3 regions of the Rosenbergiella sp. YN46 genome follow, and region 2 is predicted to be linked to each of the others. Evidence: predicted binding sites of a transcription regulator. Region 2 holds the regulator's gene; each other region holds the start of a gene.

The links. Region 2 encodes PurR, which represses purine synthesis genes. Its sites were predicted from a motif close to CANGCAAACGTTTGCNTG; they were not measured.
Region 1: a site for PurR is predicted at 1,834-1,851, ahead of gltB (glutamate synthase large subunit). Genes of this name have one in related genera too.
Region 3: a site for PurR is predicted at 6,831-6,848, ahead of rbsD (D-ribose pyranase). Genes of this name have one in related genera too.

Annotation. Positions count from the first base shown of each region.
Region 1 covers NZ_JAZHEE010000004.1:50,925-58,767, reverse strand. Annotated here, with positions in the region: gene arcB (aerobic respiration two-component sensor histidine kinase ArcB) at 1-197, opposite strand, end outside; gene mnmL (tRNA modification radical SAM protein MnmL/YtqA) at 274-1,200, opposite strand; gene gltB (glutamate synthase large subunit) at 1,883-6,340, shown strand; gene V3W49_RS05045 (glutamate synthase small subunit) at 6,350-7,768, shown strand; gene V3W49_RS05040 (aryl-sulfate sulfotransferase) at 7,802-7,843, opposite strand, start outside.
Region 2 covers NZ_JAZHEE010000021.1:21,081-28,923, reverse strand. Annotated here, with positions in the region: gene cfa (cyclopropane fatty acyl phospholipid synthase) at 1-898, opposite strand, end outside; gene punC (purine nucleoside transporter PunC) at 1,210-2,400, opposite strand; gene punR (DNA-binding transcriptional activator PunR) at 2,520-3,431, shown strand; gene purR (HTH-type transcriptional repressor PurR) at 3,447-4,472, opposite strand; gene cydH (cytochrome bd-I oxidase subunit CydH) at 4,772-4,861, shown strand; gene V3W49_RS14820 (MFS transporter) at 5,053-6,225, shown strand; gene V3W49_RS14815 (C40 family peptidase) at 6,268-6,936, opposite strand; gene V3W49_RS14810 (Grx4 family monothiol glutaredoxin) at 7,279-7,626, shown strand; gene rnt (ribonuclease T) at 7,687-7,843, opposite strand, start outside.
Region 3 covers NZ_JAZHEE010000022.1:58,898-66,740, reverse strand. Annotated here, with positions in the region: gene mdtD (multidrug transporter subunit MdtD) at 1-1,011, shown strand, start outside; gene rbsR (ribose operon transcriptional repressor RbsR) at 1,008-2,000, opposite strand; gene rbsK (ribokinase) at 2,004-2,933, opposite strand; gene rbsB (ribose ABC transporter substrate-binding protein RbsB) at 3,001-3,888, opposite strand; gene rbsC (ribose ABC transporter permease) at 3,907-4,872, opposite strand; gene rbsA (ribose ABC transporter ATP-binding protein RbsA) at 4,878-6,386, opposite strand; gene rbsD (D-ribose pyranase) at 6,394-6,813, opposite strand; gene kup (low affinity potassium transporter Kup) at 7,010-7,843, opposite strand, start outside.

The DNA.
Region 1 (7,843 bases), on a different contig from region 2:
GTGATCAGCAGACCAAAAAATATCGAGCGGATCACATCTATGCTTTCCACCTGGCCGCGCAGCAGCATGGTGACCGCCATCTGCACCACCATCGCCAGTACCACCAGCGCCAGGGCCAACAGCAGGGAGAAGCGGACCAGGCCCAGCTTCATCATCAGATCGACATAATACTGCGCCAGTTTCCGGATTTGCTTCATCGGGGATTCCTTAGCTGCGTTTGAATCTCAATCATACCGGAAAAATAGCGTAAATTAGATCGCGCTAGCCCTCCGGTTAATCCGGCGAACGCCAGGGACGCCCCAGCGCCGATCCCTGCGGCCCATAAGCCCGCAGCCAGTTGTCGACTTCCAGCATGCCGAGCCAGCGGTTTTCGCACCATAATGGCGCCAGAAGCGTGGGGCGACGAGCACTGGCGGATACTCTATGCCAGACGATCTCCGGCGGAGTATGGCGGATCATCTCCCCGGCGATAGCGCCGTAGCCCGCCTGCGTGGGCGGAGTCAGACGCCCGGCGCGCCAGGCCTTCGCCATGATACTGCCCTCAACGACATGCAGCGGATGCAGTTTAATTCCGTCAACGCCGGTTTCCGCCACCTTTTCGAGCGTTTGCAGACAGGCCTCTTGACCTTCGCCGGGGAGTCCAACAATCAGATGGCTGCATACCTTCAGACCGCGCGCCCTGGCGCGACGAGCGGTGTCCTGATAACAGGAAAAATCATGGCCGCGATTAATGCGATGCAGAGTTCTGTCATGGGCGCTTTGCAACCCCAGTTCCAGCCAGACCTCATAGCCCTGTTCCCGGTAACTGCTCAGCAGATCCAGCACGCTTTCTGGCACGCAGTCCGGCCGCGTGCCGACGCACAGCCCAACGACCTCAGCCCGGGCTACCGCCTGTTGGTACATATTCTTCAACACTTCGACTTCCGCAAAAGTGCTGGTATAGGCCTGGAAATAGGCGAGCCACAGCCGGGCCCGATCCAGCTTGCCGGACTGCGTTTCCAACTGCTCGCTGATGGAGTGGTACCGCTGACTCTCATCGGCAAACGAAGCGACGTTACAGAACGTGCATCCGCCGCGTCCCAGCGTGCCATCCCGGTTGGGGCAGCTAAAACCGCCGTGCAGCGCCAGCTTATGAACCTTTTCGCCATAGCGGCGGCGAAGATCGCCGCCGAACATATTGACTAATTTCTGTAACTGCATAATCTGTCTGACCGGCCCATGAAAAAGGGGGCCAGCCTGCCATTATCCACACCCTCTGGCGATGACCTGGATCAAGCGTCTGCGGGGGGGACTCTCTATATGCATACTAATTCATTATCATTGCAACTTTATCCATTGGCCGGCTAATAACTTATCCTTATATTTTTGCCAGTCTGGTTAAATTATTTATTCCACGCCAAAAACAGTCATATAGATTGCCTTTCAAAAAAAAACTGGTGAAAAAAACTGGCATTAACCTCACAGACAGCATTCATCGATATCGAATGCCTGATTATTTAGTGAGAGAGATCACAGAAAGCCCAGCGCTGGCACTGGCCATAATGTAGATTGAAATACATTAAATTCCTTTAAATACATAAAGATAGTCATGTTTCGCTCGTTTTTTTGATAAATAAGTTTGCCATTTGACCTGTGTTCGCTTTCCCGATAAGTTGGAATTTCGCTGGAAGCTTTCTCGATGGGGGTCTCCCCATCATATTTATGCAGTAATTGAGATTCCCTCTTAAGCAAGTCCTCAATACTTGTGTCACCGCTGCGAAGGTCTGAAGGAGGGCGAATTCGAGTCAGGCGTCAATAATGCGCGACTCGTCGCCACAGCCCCTTCTGCGCCCAAAAGCAAACGGTATCGGGAATCTCGCAGAGCCTGGGGAGGTTCACTGATATGTTGTACGATAAATCCTTAGAGAAGGATAACTGTGGTTTTGGCCTGATCGCCCACATAGAAGGCGACCCCAGCCACAAAGTAGTGCGTACCGCTATCCACGCACTGGCCCGCATGCAGCACCGCGGCGCTATTCTCGCCGATGGTAAAACCGGCGATGGCTGCGGACTTCTGTTACAAAAACCTGACCGTTTTTTCCGCCTGGTGGCCGAAGAGCGGGGATGGCGCCTTGCCAAAAACTACGCGGTCGGCATGATTTTCTTAAGTAAGGACGATGCTATTGCGCGCGCCTGCCGTGAAATTGTTGAGGAGGAGCTGCGTCAGGAAACCCTGTCTATCGTAGGCTGGCGCGACGTGCCTACCAACGACGACGTGCTCGGTGAAATCGCCCTCTCCTCCCTGCCCCGCATTGAGCAAATTTTTGTTAACGCACCGGCCGGCTGGCGCCCGCGCGATATGGAGCGCCGTCTGTTTATCGCCCGCCGCCGTATTGAAAAGCGCATTCAGGATCAGGATTTCTACGTCTGTAGCCTGTCCAACCTGGTCAATATTTATAAAGGTCTGTGTATGCCGGCGGATCTGCCGCGCTTCTACCTGGACCTGGCCGATCTGCGCCTGGAATCTTCCATCTGCCTGTTCCACCAGCGCTTTTCCACAAACACCGTGCCGCGCTGGCCGCTGGCGCAGCCCTTCCGCTATCTGGCGCACAACGGCGAAATCAACACCATCACCGGTAACCGCCAGTGGGCCAGGGCCCGTACCTATAAATTTAAAACTCCACTGATCCCCGATCTGCAGGACGCCGCTCCGTTCGTTAACGAAACCGGCTCTGATTCCAGCTCACTGGATAATATGCTGGAGCTACTGTTAAGCGGCGGCATGGATATCGTGCGCGCCATGCGCCTGCTGGTGCCGCCAGCCTGGCAGAGCAATCCGGATATGGATCCCGAACTGCGCGCCTTTTTCGACTTTAATTCCATGCATATGGAGCCCTGGGACGGCCCGGCAGGTATCGTACTGTCCGATGGCCGCTTTGCCGCCTGTAGCCTGGATCGTAACGGCCTGCGCCCGGCACGCTACGTTATCACAAAAGACAAGCTGATCACCTGCGCGTCGGAAGTGGGCATCTGGGATTATCAGCCTGATGAGGTGGTGGAAAAAGGGCGCGTCGGCCCAGGCGAACTGATGGTTATCGATACCCGTAGCGGGCAGATTTTGCATTCGGCCCAAACCGATAACGAGCTTAAAGGCCGCCATCCGTACAAAGCCTGGATGGATCAATATGTTCAGCGTCTGGTGCCGTTCGAAGAGCTGCCGGACGATCAGGTCGGCGTGCGAGAAATGGACGACGACCTGCTGTCGAGCTATCAGAAGCAGTTTAACTACAGCAGCGAAGAGCTGGATTCGGTGATTCGCGTGCTGGGCGAAAATGGTCAGGAAGCTACCGGCTCCATGGGCGACGATACTCCCTTCGCCGTGCTTTCCAGCCAGCCGCGTATTATCTATGACTACTTCCGCCAGCAGTTCGCTCAGGTAACCAATCCACCTATCGATCCACTGCGCGAAGCCCACGTCATGTCGCTGGCCACCAATATTGGTCGCGAGATGAATGTCTTCTGCGAAGCGGAAGGCCAGGCACATCGGCTGAGCTTTAAATCGCCTATCCTGCTGTGGTCTGACTTCCGTCAGCTCACCACCTTCGACGAAGAGTACTATCGCGCCGATACTCTCGATATCACTTACGATATCGCCAGCGCCTCTCTGGAAACCACCATTAACGCGCTGTGCGACGAAGCGGAGCGCATGGTGCACAACGGCACCGTGCTGCTGGTACTTTCCGATCGCAATATCGCGAAAAACCGCCTGCCGGTACCGGCGCCGATGGCGGTGGGCGCTATTCAACGCCGCCTGATCGAAAAGAACCTGCGCTGTGACGCTAATATCATCGTCGAGACTGCCAGCGCCCGCGATCCTCACCATTTTGCAGTACTACTCGGCTTCGGCGCCACGGCTATCTACCCGTATCTGGCCTATGAAACCCTGGCCCGTATGGTGGACGGCGGCACCATCAGCAAGTCCTGGCGCGAAGTGATGCTTAACTACCGTAACGGCATCAATAAAGGTCTGTACAAGATCATGTCCAAGATGGGGATCTCCACCATCGCCTCCTACCGCTGCGCTCAGTTGTTCGAAGCCGTGGGACTGCATCAGGAACTGTGCGATCTCTGCTTCCCCGGCGTGGTGACCCGCATTGGCGGCGCCAGCTTCAGCGACTTCCAGCAGGATCTGCTGAACCTGTCAAAACGCGCCTGGCTGACCCGTAAGCCGCTGAACCAGGGCGGACTGCTGAAGTACGTCCACGGCGGTGAATACCATGCCTATAACCCGGATGTGGTTCGCACCCTGCAACAGGCAGTTCAAAGCGGCGACTATCAGGACTATCAGGCCTACGCCAGACTGGTGAACGAGCGCCCCGTCGCTGCGCTACGCGATCTGCTGGCGCTGAATCCACAAGGCGAGGCCATTTCTGTCGATGCCGTCGAGCCCGCCAGCGAACTGTTTAAGCGTTTCGATACTGCAGCCATGTCTATCGGTGCTCTGAGCCCGGAGGCCCATGAATCGCTGGCGGAAGCCATGAACAGCATCGGCGGATTCTCTAACTCCGGTGAAGGCGGCGAAGATCCGGCACGCTACGGCACCAACAAAGTATCGCGCATCAAACAGGTCGCTTCGGGACGCTTCGGCGTCACCCCTGCCTATCTGAGCAATGCCGACGTCATTCAGATTAAAGTTGCCCAGGGCGCCAAGCCAGGCGAAGGTGGACAGCTGCCCGGCGATAAGGTCACCCCTTATATCGCTAAACTGCGCTATTCGGTACCTGGCGTGACCCTGATTTCGCCACCGCCACACCACGATATCTATTCTATCGAGGATCTGGCACAGCTTATCTTCGACCTGAAGCAGGTCAACCCGCGGGCGATGATCTCCGTGAAGCTGGTTTCTGAACCAGGCGTCGGCACCATCGCCACTGGCGTGGCCAAAGCCTATGCCGATCTTATCACTATCGCCGGCTACGACGGCGGCACTGGTGCAAGCCCGCTCACGTCGGTGAAATACGCCGGCTGCCCGTGGGAGCTGGGCCTGGTCGAAACCCAACAGGCGCTGGTAGCCAACGGCCTGCGCCACAAGATCCGCCTGCAGGTGGATGGCGGTCTGAAGACCGGCCTGGACATCATTAAAGCCGCCATTCTGGGCGCAGAAAGCTTCGGGTTCGGTACCGGGCCGATGGTAGCGCTGGGCTGCAAATATCTGCGTATCTGCCACCTGAACAACTGCGCGACCGGCGTAGCGACCCAGGACGAAAAGCTGCGTAAGAACCACTACCATGGCCTGCCGTTCAAAGTCACCAACTACTTTGACTTTATTGCCAGGGAAACCCGCGAGCTGATGGCATGGCTTGGCGTGAAACGTCTGGTGGATCTCATTGGCCGCACCGATTTGCTTACCGAGCTGGAAGGCTTCACCGCTAAACAGCAGAAGTTGGATCTTTCCAGGCTACTGGAGACTGCCGAACCGCACCCCGGTAAAGCGCTCTATTGTACCGAGAACAACCCGTCATTCGATAATGGCGAGCTGAACGCCCGGCTGCTTAAGCAGGCGCAGCCTTTTGTTGATGACAAACAGAGCAAGACCTTCTGGTTCGACATTCGCAATACCGATCGTTCAGTGGGTGCCGCACTCTCTGGCTATATCGCCAGCCGACACGGCGACCAGGGGCTGGCGGGAGATCCAATCCGCGCCCACTTTAGCGGTACCGCGGGTCAGAGCTTCGGCGTCTGGAACGCCGGCGGCGTTGAGCTGTTCCTGACCGGAGATGCCAATGACTACGTTGGTAAAGGCATGGCAGGCGGCCTGATCGCAGTACGCCCGCCGGTCGGCTCTTCATTCCATAGCCATGAAGCCAGCATCATCGGTAATACCTGTCTGTATGGCGCCACCGGTGGTCGGCTGTTCGCCGCTGGCCGCGCGGGTGAACGCTTCGCGGTACGTAATTCCGGGGCTCTCACCGTGGTGGAAGGCATTGGCGACAACGGCTGTGAATATATGACCGGCGGCGTGGTTTGCATCCTCGGCAAAACCGGGGTCAACTTCGGCGCAGGCATGACCGGCGGCTTCGCCTATGTGCTGGACGACGACGGCGAATTCCGCAAGCGCGTCAACCCGGAACTGGTGGAAGTGCTACAGGTGGACGAACTGCCGATTCACGAAGAGCACCTGCGCGGATTAATTACCGAACACGTGCAGCATACCGGCTCGTCACGCGGAGAAGCGATCCTGGCTGGATGGTCGGCGTTCGCCTCGAAGTTCGCGCTGGTAAAGCCAAAGTCCAGCGATGTTAAAGCATTATTGGGTCACCGTAGCCGAACCTCCGCCGAGTTGCGGGTACAGGCGCAGTAAGGGGTTGTTATGAGTCAGAACGTATACCAGTTTATCGATTTACAGCGCGTTGACCCGCCGAAGAAACCGCTCAGGATCCGCAAGATCGAGTTTGTCGAGATCTACGAGCCTTTTCTGGAAAACCAGGCCAGCGCTCAGGCGGATCGTTGTCTCGCCTGCGGGAACCCTTATTGCGAATGGAAGTGTCCGGTCCATAACTACATCCCCAACTGGCTGAAACTGGCCAACGAGGGGCGTATTGTGGAAGCCGCTGAGCTCTCGCACCAGACCAATACGCTGCCGGAAGTCTGCGGCCGCGTCTGTCCGCAGGACAGGCTTTGTGAAGGCGCCTGTACGCTGAACGACGAATTCGGCGCAGTGACCATCGGCAATATCGAGCGTTATATTAACGATAAAGCCTTTGAGATGGGCTGGCGCCCGGATCTGACCGGTGTAAAGCAGACCGGCAAGCGGGTGGCGATTATCGGCGCCGGCCCGGCCGGGCTGGCCTGTGCCGATATCCTGGCCCGCAACGGCGTGAAGGCTGTGGTCTTCGATCGCCACCCGGAAATCGGCGGTCTGCTGACCTTCGGCATTCCCGCCTTCAAGCTGGAAAAAGAGGTGATGATCCGCCGCCGCGAGATCTTCTCCGGCATGGGCATCGAGTTTAAGCTCAATACCGAAGTGGGTAAGGACGTGGAGCTCGACAGCCTGCTGGCCGACTACGATGCGGTATTCCTGGGCGTAGGGACTTATCAGTCGATGCGCGGTGGCCTGGACAATGAAGATGCGCCGGGCGTTTACGAAGCCCTGCCGTTCCTGATAGCCAATACCCGCCAGCTGATGGGCTTCTCTGAAGATTCACAGCAGCCTTATATCAGCATGGAAGGCAAGCGCGTGGTGGTGTTGGGTGGTGGTGATACTGCGATGGACTGCGTACGTACTTCGGTGCGCCAGGGTGCCACCCACGTTACCTGCGCCTATCGCCGTGACGAAGAGAACATGCCTGGTTCGAAGCGCGAAGTGAAAAACGCCCGCGAAGAAGGAGTGGAGTTTCAGTTCAACCTGCAACCGCTGGGCGTTGAGATCAACGATAATGGCCAGGTATGCGGTGTGAAGATGGCGCGAACCGAAATGGGCGAGCCTGATGAAAAAGGCCGCCGTCGCGCCGAGATCGTCCCAGGCTCTGAGCACGTGCTACCAGCTGATGCGGTGGTCATGGCGTTCGGTTTCCGACCACACCCGATGCACTGGCTGGAAAAACACAGCGTCGAGCTGGATAGCCAGGGCCGGGTGATTGCGCCGGAAAGCAGCGAGAACGCTTTCCAGACCAGTAATCCGAAGATCTTCGCCGGCGGCGATATCGTCCGCGGCTCCGATCTGGTGGTAACCGCCATCGCCGAAGGTCGCAAAGCGGCAGACGGCATTCTTAACTTCCTCGAAGTCTAAGCAATCAGGCCGCGGGTTTCCCCGCGGCCTGATTCATTCCCTGACCCCTTCCGTACTCTCTGCGCAACCCGGCGC
Region 2 (7,843 bases):
CTTCGGCGATATGCCGAACCGATGGCAGGCAACCGTTGGGGAAGATGTATTTATTGATCCAGGGATCGACGTTATGGTCGGTTTTGTTGGAGCCGATAGTATGCAGCAGAAACAGACCATCCGGCTTCAGATTGCGATCGACCACTGAAAAGTAAGTATCGTAGTTCTTCGGCCCGACGTGTTCGAACATGCCCACTGAGACAATGCGGTCGAAACCCTGGTCGAGATCGCGATAATCCTGGAGCAGAATGGTGACATCCAGCCCTTCACAGCGGGCCTGAGCCATCTTTTGCTGTTCGGCGGAGATCGTTACCCCGGTCACAGAGACGCCGTAATGACGGGCGGCGAATTCAGACAGGCCACCCCAGCCGCAGCCGATATCCAGCAGTTTCATGCCGGGAGCGAGCTGTAGCTTTTCGCAGATCATCTTCAGCTTGGCCTGTTGGGCATCCACCAGGTTGTCAGCCTCTTTCCAGTAGCCGCAGGAGTACTGCATCCAGGGATCCAGCATTCGGCTAAACAGGTCGTTACCGAGGTCGTAATGCTCTTTGCCGACGATCCACGCCCGCTTCTTGCTTTGCAGGTTGACCAGACGGGCGGCGGCGATGCGCAACGTATCCTTAAGGTGGTGCGGCAGTTGATTTTCCAGGCCAGCGCGCAGAACTTTGGTAAAAAAGATATCGAGCCTGTCGCATTCCCACCAGCCGTCCATGTAACTTTCGCCCAGCCCCAGCGAACCTTCCTGTAATACACGCTTGAAGAAGTTGGGATTCTTAACCTGAATATCGCCCGGTGCGGTGCCATTTATATTGATGCTGGCCCGTCCGAGCATCTCACTGGCGATGCGATACCACTCGCTGTCAGTGACGCTGGTTTCTTCTATACACGATGAACTCATAGTTTCTCCATCACCTGATTGCGATCGGGTCCATTACAGCTTTTACGCTATCAGAAAAAGCGTAGTCGCTATTTTGGCCTTGTGAGAATTCTCACGGAAAATCCGAGCGTCCGATTACCGACGTGAATAAAGAAGGAGAAGTCTTCCTTGTAAGACCCTCAAATAACAGAAAACGGGAGCAGGGCGCTCCCGTTACTACCTAATATTTATGATATATATCCAGAGCTGTTTTCAGTATATGCCTCTGATAAAAGTGATTCAATAAAAATTGTTAGTGCCCTAATTAGATGGGAATAGCATTATTTATCCCGTTATTTTCCCTGGCGTGATGGGCGCCACTGTTGCTGCGGTGCGCGCTGCATCAGGTAGCCCAGTAGCGCCAGTACTACGGTAGCAACCATTACGCCGGTGGTGGTAATCAGCGGCTGTTCCACTCCCCATGAAACCAGCAAACTGGCCAGAAAACAAAGCCCGAGCTGCAGCGTATTCTGCAACGCGGCGGCACGTCCGGCATCGCCCGGAAATGGCAGCAGGGCCGCGGAAACGACGATGGGGTAGATTGCGCCGTTAGCCAGCGCCATTATGCAGAAGGGGATTAGCAGCAGCGTCAGGGTCGCATGGCCGGAAAGCGCTACGCCCCAGGTCGCCAGTACGCTCAGCGCAAAGAGACTCAGCAGCCACGGTAACAGTTGCTCGCCGCTCCAGCGGGATAGCGCGCTGCGACAGCCGTAGCCGCCTGCCAGAAAAGCGATAGTCTGGGGCACGTAGCTCAGCCCGGTGGCGCCGGGGCCGTAGCCCAGATCGCGCAGCAGAAACGGCGAGCCGGTAAGCCAGGCGAAGAAACTGGCGGAACAGGCCGCGTAAATCAGCACGTTGCCGCGGTAGCCGCGACTGCGCAGCAGCGTCACAAACCCGGTTTTCGGTGCCTGTGTGCCCTCAGATGGCGCAGGAAAATGCGGAGGCAGACGCAGGGCGGGAGCCATCAGCAGCAGAGTGATGATAAACAGCGCAAGGAAGATAGCCTGCCATTCGAAGTGCACCAGCAGCCAGCTGCCCAGTAGCGGCGCCAGAGCCGGGGAAAGCGCCACCAGCGGCATAATAGTGGCGAAAACCCGTTTTGCCTGGGGCCCCGGATAGCGGTCGGCCACCAGCGCCTGCCAGCTGACGGTGGCGGCACAGACGCCAACCGCCTGAATAAAGCGCAGCGTCAGCATCAGCGCCGCGCTCTTCACCCACAGCATTCCCAGACAGCCGAGAGCGAACAGCGTCAGCCCTGCCAGCAGTATCGGGCGGCGGCCGAAGCGATCCGACAGCGGCCCCCAGACCAACTGGGCCAGGGCGAAACCGGCCAGAAACAGGCTCAGGCTGGCGCTTATCGCGCCAGGCGCGGCGTTCAGACTGTGCTGCATGGCGGAAAATGCCGGCAGGTACATATCGGTGGCCAGAAAGCCGATAACGCTCAGCCCGGCCAGCCAGGCCATAAATCCTTTTCCAGATCGCATGATTTTTCTCTAACGCTTTTTCTGGTGATACACAAACAATGGGTGCAGTGTAAGGAGTGCGCTATCGCTTGTGAAACGCTAATATTTGCCTGTTGCATTCAAATTTTTTGCAGGCAGATATGTGGTCAGAATACTCACTGGAAGTGGTAGATGCCGTTGCTCGTAACGGCAGCTTTAGTTCGGCGGCTCAGGAGCTGCATCGGGTGCCTTCGGCGGTCAGCTATACCGTGCGTCAGTTAGAGACATGGCTGGCGGTACCGCTGTTCGTGCGCCGCCACCGCGATGTTGAACTGACGGAGGCCGGGGCCTTTTTTCTGCGCGAGGGGCGAGAAGTTATCAAAAAAATGCTCGCCACTCGCCAGCGCTGTCAGCAGATAGCCAACGGCTGGCGCGGTCAGTTTTCCATCGCCGTGGATAACATCGTCAAACCGGCGCGTATCCGCCAGCTGGTGCTGGATTTCTATCGCCATTTTCCCGATGTGGAGCTGCTGGTTTCCCGTGAAGTGTTTAACGGCGTGTGGGATGCGCTGGAAGACGGGCGCGTGGAGCTGGCGATCGGCGCTACCCGGGCGGTGCCTGTTGGGGGGCGTTACGCGTTTCGGGATATGGGGATGCTGCGCTGGCATTGCGTGGTGGCGGCCAGTCATCCGCTGGCAGAAGAGAGGGGACCGCTGGATGACGAACGGCTGCGGCGCTGGCCTTCGCTGGTGCTGGAGGATACTTCGCGTTCGCTGCCTAAGCGTACCACCTGGCTACTGGATAACCAGCGCCGCATGGTGGTACCGGACTGGGAGAGTGCAAAAGAGTGTCTGGATGCCGGGTTGTGTGTCGGTATGGTGCCGGCCCATATTGCGCAACCTCGGATAAAAAGTGGTCGCTGGACGGCGCTGACCCTGGAAAACCGTTTTCCGGATGCCGCCTGCTGTCTGAGCTGGCGTCAGAATGAAGCGTCGCCGGTGCTGGTCTGGCTGCTGGATTATCTGGGGGATAGCGAAACGCTGAATGCGGAATGGCTGAAGGAGCCCGACTGAGCGGGCTCCCTGGCGTTAGCGCCGATAGTCGCGGAACGGGCCATCGGCCACCGAGCGGCGTTCAATCAGGCGTGGGTGAACTTCCAGAGTGCGGGACTGCTCGCGCTTATTGACGATACGGTCGATAAGCATATTAAAAGCCGTTTCTCCCAGAGAATCCTTGGGCTGGTGGATGGTGGTCAGCGCTGGTGTGAAGTAACGGGAGTTGCGCACATTGTCATAACCGATAATCGAAATATCCTGAGGAACCCGCAGGCCCATTTCGTCGGCGGCGCACAGGGCGCCCATCGCCATTACATCGCCGCCGCAGAATACCGCCGTGGGGCGCTGCGGCGCGGACAGAATCTGCTGCATGGCGCGGTAGCCGGATTCCGGCTCGAAGTCGCCCTGAACCACCCATTTTTCGTTCAGTCTGATGCGCGCTTCTTCCAGCGCCTTTTTAAAGCCTGCCAGACGGCCAGCGCCAGTATTGCGGTGCGGCGAGCCGGGGATCGCGCCGATATCGCGATGGCCGCGTTCAATCAGATAGCGTCCCGCCATGTAACCCCCTTCGAAGGCATTGTCGATCACCGAGTCGGTGAAATCGGCTTTCGCTTCGCCCCAGTCCATCACCACCATCGGAATGTGGCGGTACTCTTCGAGCATCTCCAGCAGCGGCTCCGGATATTCCGAACACATCACCAGCAGGCCGTCAACGCGCTTCTGGGCCATCATCGACAGGTAGGCGCGTTGCTTTTCCTGGTTGTTCCAGGCGTTGCCCAGTACCAGGGTGTAGCCCGTATCAAAACAGTTTTTCTCTATGGCCTCGATAATTTCCGCAAAGTAGGGGGCTTCACTGCTGGTGGCCAACAGCCCGATGGTCCTGGTGTTATTCACTTTCAGGCTGCGGGCTACGGCGCTGGGTGAGTAATGTAGCTCTTTGATGGCGGCCCATACCGCATTACGGGTCTCTTCCGCGACAAAGCGGGTTTTATTAATGACATGTGACACCGTCGTGGTGGAGACGTTTGCCCGCTTTGCCACATCTTTAATTGTTGCCATCAGTCGTCACTCCCGGCCATTTCCTGGGTTCCTGAATACCGGCCGGTTAATCGTTTGCCTGGACTTATCCCGGGGCGCAACTTTTCGGGCTGCGGGTATGTCGGGGAGGCGACATTAAACGGGAGGAGGGCATAACCGGACGGCGCATAAACAAGTTAGCCGGGGATTTTGTCCTATCTTCGCCAAAAGTGGAAGAGGAAATCTGCATATAAAGCCACTTGATGCAGGATTTTCAGAGCCGTTTGTGGGAAAATGAATCAGTCCTTACACTAAATATGGAAAAGGAGCAGGAGAAACGCATGAGTACCGATCTGAAATACTCGCTGATCACCACCATTATCGCCCTTGGCGTGATTGTTGGCGGCGCCCTGACCGCCGTACTGCATTAATCTCCGGCCCGGATGCGCCCTGTTGCGTATCCGGGCCTTTCTATTATTGCCATTTGCGCAACAGCCTTTTGCTTTTAACACGACTTTAACTTTTCCCTTCAGACTGTCATTATTCTCCGCCTGACGATATCCGGAAGCAGTGAGTTCCGCCCTTGCGGAAGCTGTCTCCCGAATTTACCGGAGAAATAACAATGAAAGTCAATTTCCCCTTACTGGCGCTGGCCATCGGGGCATTTGGTATAGGAACAACAGAATTTTCCCCTATGGGCTTATTACCGGTGATCGCCGATGGCGTAGGGGTTTCCATTCCCGTGGCCGGTATGCTGATTAGCGCTTACGCAATTGGCGTAATGGTTGGCGCGCCGCTGATGACGCTACTGCTATCGCATCGTGCCAGACGCAGTGCGCTGCTGTTTCTGATGGGAATCTTTATTGTCGGCAACCTGCTGTCAGCGCTGGCGCCGAATTATGGCATGCTTCTGCTTTCCCGCATTATCACCAGCCTTAACCACGGCGCTTTCTTTGGACTGGGATCGGTAGTGGCGGCGAGCCTGGTACCCAAAGAGAAGCAGGCCAGCGCGGTAGCCACTATGTTTATGGGACTGACTATCGCTAACATCGGCGGCGTGCCAGCTGCGACCTGGCTGGGCAGCGCCATCGGCTGGCGTATGTCCTTCCTTGCCACCGCCGGTCTGGGCGCGATCGCGATGCTGAGCCTGTGGCTGTCACTGCCTGCGGGCGGCGCTGGGGCTCGTCCGGACGTGAAGCGCGAGCTGGGAGTACTGATGCGTCCTCAGGTATTAATGGCGCTGCTGACCACGGTTCTGGGCGCAGGGGCGATGTTTACCCTTTATACCTATATCGCACCGGTACTTCAGCGCGTGACTCACGCATCACCGGGTTTCACTACCGGGATGTTGGTGCTGGTGGGGCTGGGATTTTCGCTGGGTAACTATCTGGGCGGCCGCTGCGCTGACCGTTCGGTTAACGGTACTCTGAAAGGTTTTCTGCTGCTGTTGACCGTGATTATGGTGGCGATACCCTGGCTTGCGCGCAGCGAGGTCGGCGCCGCTATCGCCATGGTAGTTTGGGGCGCGGCAACCTTTGCCGTGGTTCCGCCGCTGCAGATGCGGGTGATGCGCGTAGCCCATGAAGCGCCGGGGCTCTCTTCGTCGGTCAATATTGGTGCTTTTAACCTCGGTAACGCGCTGGGCGCGGCGGCGGGCGGTGCGGTAATCTCCGGTGGGCTGGGATACGGCTTTGTTCCGGTGATGGGCGGCATTATCGCCGCACTGGGACTACTACTGGTGCTGTTTTCGTCGCGTAAGACGTCGGAGCGGACGCTGGCCGTGGATGCCGAGTAATGAAAACGACGCCCCCTTGAACCCAGGGGGCGAATCCACGCGTTAGCGCAGAGTGTTCGGGGTCATAACCCGGCGGGCGCCAATGTAGTGGCGCTGCCAGTAGTCGTCACTCAGAGAGGTTATCTGGATATCGCGCCCGGTGCGCGGCGACTGGATAAACTTGCCATTTCCCACATAGACCCCTACGTGATCGGCGGCGCCGCGGCCGCGAATGCGGAAGAAAACCAGATCGCCGCGCTGTAGCTCGCCGCGATTCACCGGTGCTGCGTCGCGCAGGTGATACATTTCGTTGGCGGTGCGGGGGATGCGGATATTGACCAGATCTTTATAGGCATACCAGACCAGACCGCTGCAATCAAAACCGGTACGCGGCGAACTTCCTCCCCAGTGATAGGGTTTTCCCAACTGATTCATTAATTTACTCATTGCCAGTTTGCGGGCCTTTTCGATTCTGGCTCTGTGAGCGCTGGCTATTGAGGCGTCTGTGGCGTGAGCGCGGTTTTTTCGCTGAGCGGTGTGTTTATTACTGCGGGCGCTGGCGTGGCGTTTGCTGGTGCGCAGCGCCGGCTTATGACGGGTACCTGACTTATGGGGGCGAGCCTTGTGCTGTGTCGTCTGGTGGCTGTGTCCCGCAGCCTGGGCAGGAGCCACCAGGGCGCTGCCCAGGAACAGCGCGCAAACGGTAAGCGCAAATTTTCTTTTTCGGGCCACTCGTTATCTTCCTGAACGATGGTTAGTGCGGCGCCGGGCGGCGTCGTCTCTGAGCGTCAGGGGATTTTAATCTACTGAAACCGCATGCGGGAAGCGGGTTTTTTGTTTCCAGACGTGACGGTGGGGGAGGCTATTCGTTTTTTTCACCATCAACCGAATAAAACCGTGCCGATCCTGGCTGGGGAATGTTCACGCGCCCGCGAGTAAAGTGTTATTCTGTATGCAGCTTTTCCCACGCGTGGCCGTCATGGCGATAACCCTGTGAAAGCGGGTGTTTTACCACTGGCCGTGAGTGGCTACAATGTAAGGCTAACGCCGTAAAAAGCTTGAGGAAGCATGACAATGAGCACCACTATCGAAAAAATTGAGCGCCAGATTAACGAGAACCCCATCCTGCTGTACATGAAGGGGTCGCCGAAGTTGCCCAGCTGTGGCTTCTCTGCTCAGGCTGTTCAGGCGCTGGCCGCCTGCGGCGAGCGCTTCGCCTACGTGGATATTTTGCAGAATCCGGATATTCGCGCCGAGCTGCCGAAATATGCTAACTGGCCGACCTTTCCGCAACTGTGGGTGGAAGGCGAACTGGTTGGCGGTTGCGATATCATCATCCAGATGTATCAGGCCGGCGAGCTGCAAACGCTTATCAAAGAAACCGCCGCAAAGCATAAGTCGGAAGAGTCCGACGCGGAATAAGTCGCTCTTTGACTGATAAAAAGGCGGTTCATGATGAACCGCCTTTTTTGTGGCTGTGACTTATACCTCGTCGCTTTCGACCTGAGGCAGCGGCCAGCCGCCCAGCCGCTTCCAGCGGTTGACGATTTCACAGAACAGTTGCGCCGTGCGTTCGGTGTCGTAGAGCGCAGAGTGCGCCTGTTCGCCGTCGAAGTCGATCCCGGCGGCGATGCAGGCT
Region 3 (7,843 bases), on a different contig from region 2:
CGTAATGAACTGCTGCCGGTGCTAAACTTTGTCACTATGCCGGGCCTTGTCGGCCCCATTCTTGGCCCGATGCTGGGCGGTGTACTGGTCACCTGGGCGAGCTGGCACTGGATATTTTTGATAAACATTCCTATCGGCATTCTGGGGCTGATTTACGCCCACCGCCATATGCCTGACTTTACCGCACCGCACCGGGGATTCGACATGGCCGGTTTTTTGCTGTTTGGCTTGAGCCTGGTGCTGATTTCCAGCGGGATGGAACTGTTCGGCGAACGCGTCGTAGCAAGCCTGGTGTCGCTGTCGGTGGTTGCCGGGGGAATTTTGCTGCTGATGGCCTACGTGCTGCATGCCCGATATCACCCCACACCGCTTATCGCGCTACCGCTGTTTAAAGTACGCACCTTTTCTATCGGTATTACCGGCAATATCGCCTCCCGTCTGGGAACCGGCTGCGTTCCGTTTCTGATGCCGCTAATGTTGCAGGTGGGCTTCGGGCATGACGCGCTTATCGCAGGCTGTATGATGGCACCCATCGCCATTGGCTCCATTCTGGCGAAATCCACCGTCACCCAGATACTGCGCCGTCTGGGCTACCGCCGTACGCTGATCGGTGTGACCATTTTTATCGGTCTGATGATTGGACAATTCGCGCTCCAGGATGCGCAAATGCCCGTGTGGCAGTTGCTGATTCCGCTGTTTATTCTGGGAATGGGAATGTCCACCCAGTTCACCGCCATGAATACCATTACACTTGCCGATTTAAACGACGATAATGCCAGTAGCGGCAACAGCGTGCTGGCGGTTACCCAACAGCTCTCTATCAGCCTTGGGGTCGCCGTCAGCGCGGCGGTACTGCGCTTCTATGAAGGGTTTACCGATAGTTCGACGGTACAGCACTTTCATTACACTTTTCTGACCATGGGCGCGGTCACTATTGCCGCCGCCACTATATTTATGCTGCTGCGTCCCCACGACGGGCGCAATCTGATCAAGGCACGCCGCCGTAGCTAAGTTGAGCCGCGCACTATCAGTTCAGGGGTAAGTTGAAGTCGCTGCTGCCCCAAAGAGGGCTGAGCTATCCGGTGAATCAAGACATCGATGGCCAGCTCTCCCAGCTCATCCTTAGCCTGATGTACGGTCGTCAGGGGTGGCGTCATATAGCGCACCAGCTCAATATCGTCATACCCGACTACCGCCACATCTCCGGGTACGGTCATTCCGGCCTGCCACAGCGCCTGATAAGCGCCCAGCGCCATGGCGTCATTGCCGCTGAATACCGCATGAGGTGGCGTTTCCAGGGCCAGCAGACGGTTCATGGCGGTAAAACCCCCGCTAAATTCAAAATCGGCCACGATTTCATACTCCGCAGGAATGCCCAGCCCGGCGGTGCGCATGGCGTTGCGATACCCTTCCAGACGTTGGCGGGAAGGCGTTTTATCCAGCGGGCCGGTAATACAGGCAATACGGGTATAGCCTTTATCGATCAGGTGCCGGGTGGCTATCTCCCCCCCCAGCAGCGAATTATCCTGGATCAGGTCGCTGTCGCCATCGAAAGGCGCCCAGTCCATCATCACGGTGGGTATAGAGGGATAGCGCGTCATAATATCCGGCGCCGGAAGATGCGTTTCGGTGCACAGCAGCAGCAGACCATCAACCCGCTTTTGCAACAGCGTTTCCAGATTGCGGTTCATCCGCTGCTCATCCCCTTCGGTATTACAGAGCACCAGACTATACCCCCGCTCAAAACAGCTGCGCTCCACGCCGCGAACCAGCTCAGAATAGAAGGGATTGCTGCTGGCAGTCAGCAGCATGCCGATAGTACGGGTCTGATTCAGTTTCAGGCTGCGCGCCAGTGCGGAAGGTGCATAATTCAGCGCCCGTATCGCCGACTCCACTCGTTCCCGGGTGGCGTCGCTGACAAAGCGATCGTTATTGATGACATGCGAGACGGTCGATGTCGATACGCCCGCCAGGCGGGCGACGTCTTTCATGGTCGCCACGGATTATCCCTGCTGCTGCAAAAAGGCATCGATTTCCTGGCGCCAGGGGACGGAAGGCTGTGCGCCTTTACGAGTTACCGCAATTGCCGCCGCCGCATGTGCGAAGCGAACGGCATCCGATATTGTTCTGGACTCCAGCAGCGCAGTCACCAGCGCGCCGTTAAAGGTATCACCCGCCGCGATGGTATCCACCGCATTAACGCTAAAGCCCGGAATTCGCTGACCGGCGCCGTTTTCACTCAGCCATACGCCGCGTTTGCCCAGGGTAATCAGTACCGTGGAGATGCTTTTATTATGCAGCGCAGTTGCCGCCCGGGCCGCGCTTTCATCGTCAGTTACGCGAATACCGGTCAGGATCTCTGCTTCAGTTTCGTTGGGCGTGATGATATCCACCAGCGCCAGCAGCTCGTCCGGTAGCGGACTGGCGGGCGCCGGGTTAAGAATGGTTAAGGTCTGGTTTTGATGCGCAATGCGCGCCGCCGCCAGCACCGTTTCCAGCGGCGATTCGAGCTGTATCAGCAGCGCCTGCGCCCCGGCAATACGATCGTGATGCTGTTCCACAAGTTCAGTCGAAAGCGCCCCATTAGCGCCAGCGTTAATGCCGATAAAGTTCTCGCCTTCGGCGTTAACGAAGATCAGCGCCACGCCAGTGGATTCTCCTTTAATGACCGCCACAGGCGTGGTATCGATACGATCCTGCGCCAGCTGCTGGCGGATACGCTCGCCGGTATCGTCATCGCCCACACAAGCGATAAAGGCGATATCCGCCCCGCTGCGTCCGGCCGCCACCGCCTGATTCGCCCCCTTGCCACCAAACGCCACCTGATAGTGGTTGCCGTTTAGCGTCTCTCCCGGCATGGGAAAGCGATCGAGATTCAGTATGTGGTCGGCATTGATACTGCCTAATACAACGAGCTGACCTGTGGTTTTCATCATGGATATCCATTTTATGTGCGCCACCCAAAGGCGGCGCGTTTGCCCTGCTTTTCTTTATAGTGACTTATTTAGTAACCAGTTTCAGCTCGACCGGAATTTTAGCGTCCACTTTCTCGCCTTTCAGCACTTTATCCGCCGTCTGTACGCCAATAATGCCAATCTGTTCCGGCTGCTGAGCCACGGTAGCGCCCAGTTTTCCGCCCTGTACCGCTTTCATGCCGTCAGCGGTACCGTCAAAGCCAACCACCAGCACGTCAGACTTACCGGCGGTTTGCAGCGCACGCAGCGCGCCCAGCGCCATTTCATCATTCTGGGCGAAAACGGCCTGTACGTTCGGGTGCGCGGTCAGCAGGTTCTGCATCACGTTAAGCCCCCTGGTGCGATCGAAGTCCGCCGGCTGGCTGGCCAGAATGCTAAACTTATGAGCGGTCACAGCCTGTTTGAAGCCCTGGCCGCGCTCGCGCGCCGCAGAAGTTCCGGCGATGCCCTGCAGTTCAATCACCTTCGCACCTTCGCCCACCTTGCTGGCGATAAAATCGCCGGCCATTTTGCCGCCCGCCACATTATCAGACGCGATATGGCTGACCACCTCGCCTTTAGAGGCCTGACGATCCAGCGTAATCACCGGAATTTTCGCCTGGTTAGCCATCTTTACGGCGTTCCCCACGGCGTCGGAATCGGTTGGGTTAATCATCATCAGCTTAGCGCCGCGCACCGTCAGATCCTGCACATTCGCCAGCTCTTTAGCCGGATTGTTCTGGGAGTCCAGCACCACCAGCTTATAGCCCAGCTTGTTTGCCTCTTTTTGCGCGCCATCTTTCAAAGAGACGAAGAAAGGGTTATTCAGGGTGGAAACCACCAACGCAATTGTCTCTTGCGCCATGGCATTTACGCTAAGGGTAGCGCTAAGCGCCGCGGCAGAAACCAGGGTAGCCAGTTTTTTCATGTTCATATCAGATGTCCTGTAGAGTTATGCTTTGCTGCTTTTGTTATCCACCAGCACCGCCAGCAGAATCACCACCGCTTTGACGATCATCTGGTAATAGGAAGAAACGCCTAATAAATTCAAACCATTATTCAGGAATCCCAGAATTAAAGCGCCGATCAGCGTCCCAACAATACGCCCCTTGCCGCCGGCAAGGCTGGTGCCGCCCAGAACCACAGCAGCGATAGCGTCCAGCTCATAGCCGGTGCCCGCCGTCGGCTGAGCAGAAGAGAGACGCGCCACTTCAATCACCCCGGCCAGCGCGGCCAGCAGGCCGCACAGCGCATAAACGATAATCTTGATTTTATCGACGCTGATGCCAGAAAGGCGGGTCGCCGCTTCGTTACCGCCCAGCGCGTAGATATAGCGCCCCAGGCGGGTGTGGTGCAGCATGTACCAGGCCGCCAGGAAAACTACCGCCATAATCCATACTGGCGTAGGGATACCCAGTGGGCGTCCAATACCGAACCAGCCGAACAGATCGGCGTTATCAGAAAAACCGGTACTTACCGGGCTACCATCGGTATACACCATGGTGACTCCACGCAGCAGCAACATCATCACCAGGGTGGCGATAAAAGCCTGTACCCGCCCCTTAGCGACGATAACCCCGGTCACTCCTCCAATGGCGGCGCCAAGCGCCAGCGCACCGGCCACGGCAACCAGCGCATTCACTTCAAAGCCCACTATGGACGCTGCCACAGCGCCGGTCAGCGCCAGCAGTGAACCCACGGAAAGATCGATGCCCGAAGTCAGAATCACCAGCGTCATTCCCACCGCCATAATGGCGTTGACGGAAGTTTGCTGCAGAATATTGAACAGGTTATTGAGCGTAAAAAAGTTCGGACTCAGCGTCGAAACGATTGCAATCAGCACCAGCAGTGCGATCAGCGATTTCTGTTCCATTAACCACGCCTTACTGAACCAACGGCGATTTTGGATGGTGGTCATTTTAATTATTGCTCCTGATTCACGCGGTTAAGCTTGCCAACGGCGGCAGCCATCAGCGCTTCCTGAGTGGCCTGCTCGCGTGTGAATTCACCGCTGATATGGCCTTCATGCATCACAATAATGCGATCGCTCATGCCCAGCACTTCCGGCATCTCGCTGGAGACCAGGATGATGCTCAGTCCTTCGGCTTTGAACTGGTTGATAAGCTGGTAGATCTCCTTTTTAGCCCCCACGTCCACGCCGCGGGTCGGCTCGTCCAGAATCAGAACGTCGGGGCGGGTCATCAGACCGCGGGCAATCGCCACCTTCTGCTGGTTTCCGCCAGAGAGCAGGCCTATGGTCTGTTCCATGGATGGCGTTTTTACGTTAAACAGTCGGATGAAGTCCTGCACCGCCAGCGCTTCAGAGGCATGCTTCAGACTACCGCCTGCGTAGCTAAAGTAGCGCAGCGCCGTCAGCGACATGTTCTCCTTTACCGACATGCCCAGCACCAGACCATCGCGTTTACGATCTTCCGAGATATAAACAATACCGTTCGCCAGCCCTTCCTGAGGCGAGCGAGCATAAACTTCCCGTCCATCCAGGGTGACGCGCCCCTGGCTGCGCGGCAGCGCGCCATACAGGGTTTTCATCAGTTCAGTACGTCCGGCCCCCATCAGACCGGAAAAGCCCAGAATCTCCCCTTTGCGCAGGGTAAAGTTCACGTCGTGCAGATCTTTGCCGCTCAGGTGCTCCACCCGCATCCGGATCTCGCCAGGCGCTTTATCAATATGGGGATATTGCTCTTCAAGCTTACGACCGACCATCATCTCGATCAGGGTATCTTCCGTCAGCGTGGAAACGTCCCGCTCGGCAATAAACTGTCCGTCGCGAAAGACTGTGACGTCATCGCAAATTTCGAAGATTTCCTTCATACGATGGGAGATATACACAATACCGCGCCCCTGGGCCTTCAGTTCGCGGATGGTGCGGAACAACGATTCGGTTTCGGTATCCGTCAGCGCATCGGTGGGCTCATCCATAATGATGACCCGGGATTCAAAACTCAGGACTTTAGCAATCTCCACCATCTGCTGATCGCCGATAGAAAGATCGCCCACCAGCCGGTGGCTGTTAAAGCGCAGGTTAAGCTTTTTCAGCAGCTTATCCGCCTCTTCATACATTTTCCCCCACTGGATACGACCAAAGCCGTTCACGAACTCGCGACCCAGAAAGATATTTTCGGCAATGCTGAGTTCGGGGATCAGATTCAGTTCCTGGTGAATAATACCGATGCCCGCCTCCTGGGAGGCTTTCGGGCCGCTAAATGTCGTCTCTTTGCCCAACCACAGCAGCGAACCGGCATCTTTGGTATAGATACCGGTCAACACCTTCATCATGGTGGATTTACCGGCGCCGTTTTCCCCCACCAGCGCCATTGCCCGACCGGGATAGACATTAAGCGCGGCGCCGGAGAGCGCCTTCACGCCGGGAAAGGATTTATCGATCCCTTTTAGCTGTAAGAGTGCGTTCATCCCTGCCTCAGAAGGTCACGCCAGCGCAGAGTATGACATTGGCATACGGGGAACACTCCCCGCTGCGAATCACCGCACGGCTGGCTGCTGTCTGCTGTTTAAACTGCTCATGTCGGGTGTAACGAATTTCAATGGTGTTTCCCTGGTGTTGCTGCAACTGAAGAAAGAATTCGAGCAATAGATCGTGGAGCGCCGGATTATGTATTTTTATTTCATCGGCCAGGATAGCGGCTTCCACCTGCATCTCCTGACAGACATTTTCCAGAACCTGGATAAAAGATGGAATTCCGTGCGTCAGGGCCAGGTCGATGCGCTGAGTCCCCTGGGGGATAGGGAGACCGGCGTCGCCAATCACCAGCGTATCGGTATGGCCAAGACGGGAAATGACTGAGGAGATCTCAGCGTTAAGAACAGTGCCTTTTTTCATTATTTTGCTAACTCCACGAGCGAAACGTTTCGCTGGTGAAAGTGTAATCAGACAACATCCGTGGCAACAATCAGGTTATGGCAGAAGTGTGATCGCTATCGAAACGTTTCGCAACAGAGGAAGAAAAAGGAATTTTTTGTATCGATTCAGCTATATAAACAAAAGGCCCCTTATTAATAAGGAGCCTTAAGCAAGATTAAATTTCCACCTGGGTACCGAGCTCAATCACCCGATTAGGCGGAATTTCGAACTGATCGGGCGCCCGCAGCGCATTACGTTGCAGCAGCAGGAACAGCCTACCGCGCAGTTTCAGGTACCAGGGGCGCTTACCGATAATCAGCGATTCATGGGACATAAAGAACGAAGTTTCCATCATCCGACAGCTTAGCCCTTCCAGGCCACAGCGATGGAACACCTCTTCAACGTTGGGTGTTTCACGCCAGCCATAACTGGCCACTACGCGCCAGAAGGTCGGCGACAGCTGTTCGATGGCTACGCGCTTCACGTTGTGCACATAAGGCGCGTCTTCGGTACGCAGCGTCAGCAGAATGACCCGTTCGTGCAGCACTTTATTGTGCTTCAGGTTATGCAACAGCGCGAAAGGAATAACGTTCAGCGCCCGGGACATATAAACCGCGGTACCGGAAACCCGCACCGGCGGAGATTTTTCCAGCGAGGCGATCAGCGCTTCCAGAGAATTGCCATGTTCGTGCATCCGACGCAGCAGGCGAAAGCGTTCGCTCTTCCAGGTGGTCATCACAATAAACATGATAAGCCCCAGCGCCAGCGGCAGCCAACCGCCCGAGAAGATCTTCTGCACATTGGCGGAAAACAGCGGAACATCGACACACAGAAAGGCCAGACCAATCAGCAGCACCAGAAATTTATTCCAGTGCCAGTTTTTACGCGCTACGGTACAGGAAAGAATCGAGGTCAACACCATCGTTGCCGTTACCGCAATCCCATAGGCCGCCGCCAGATTACTGGAGTGCTCAAAGCTGATGATGACCAGTACCACCGAGGTATAAAG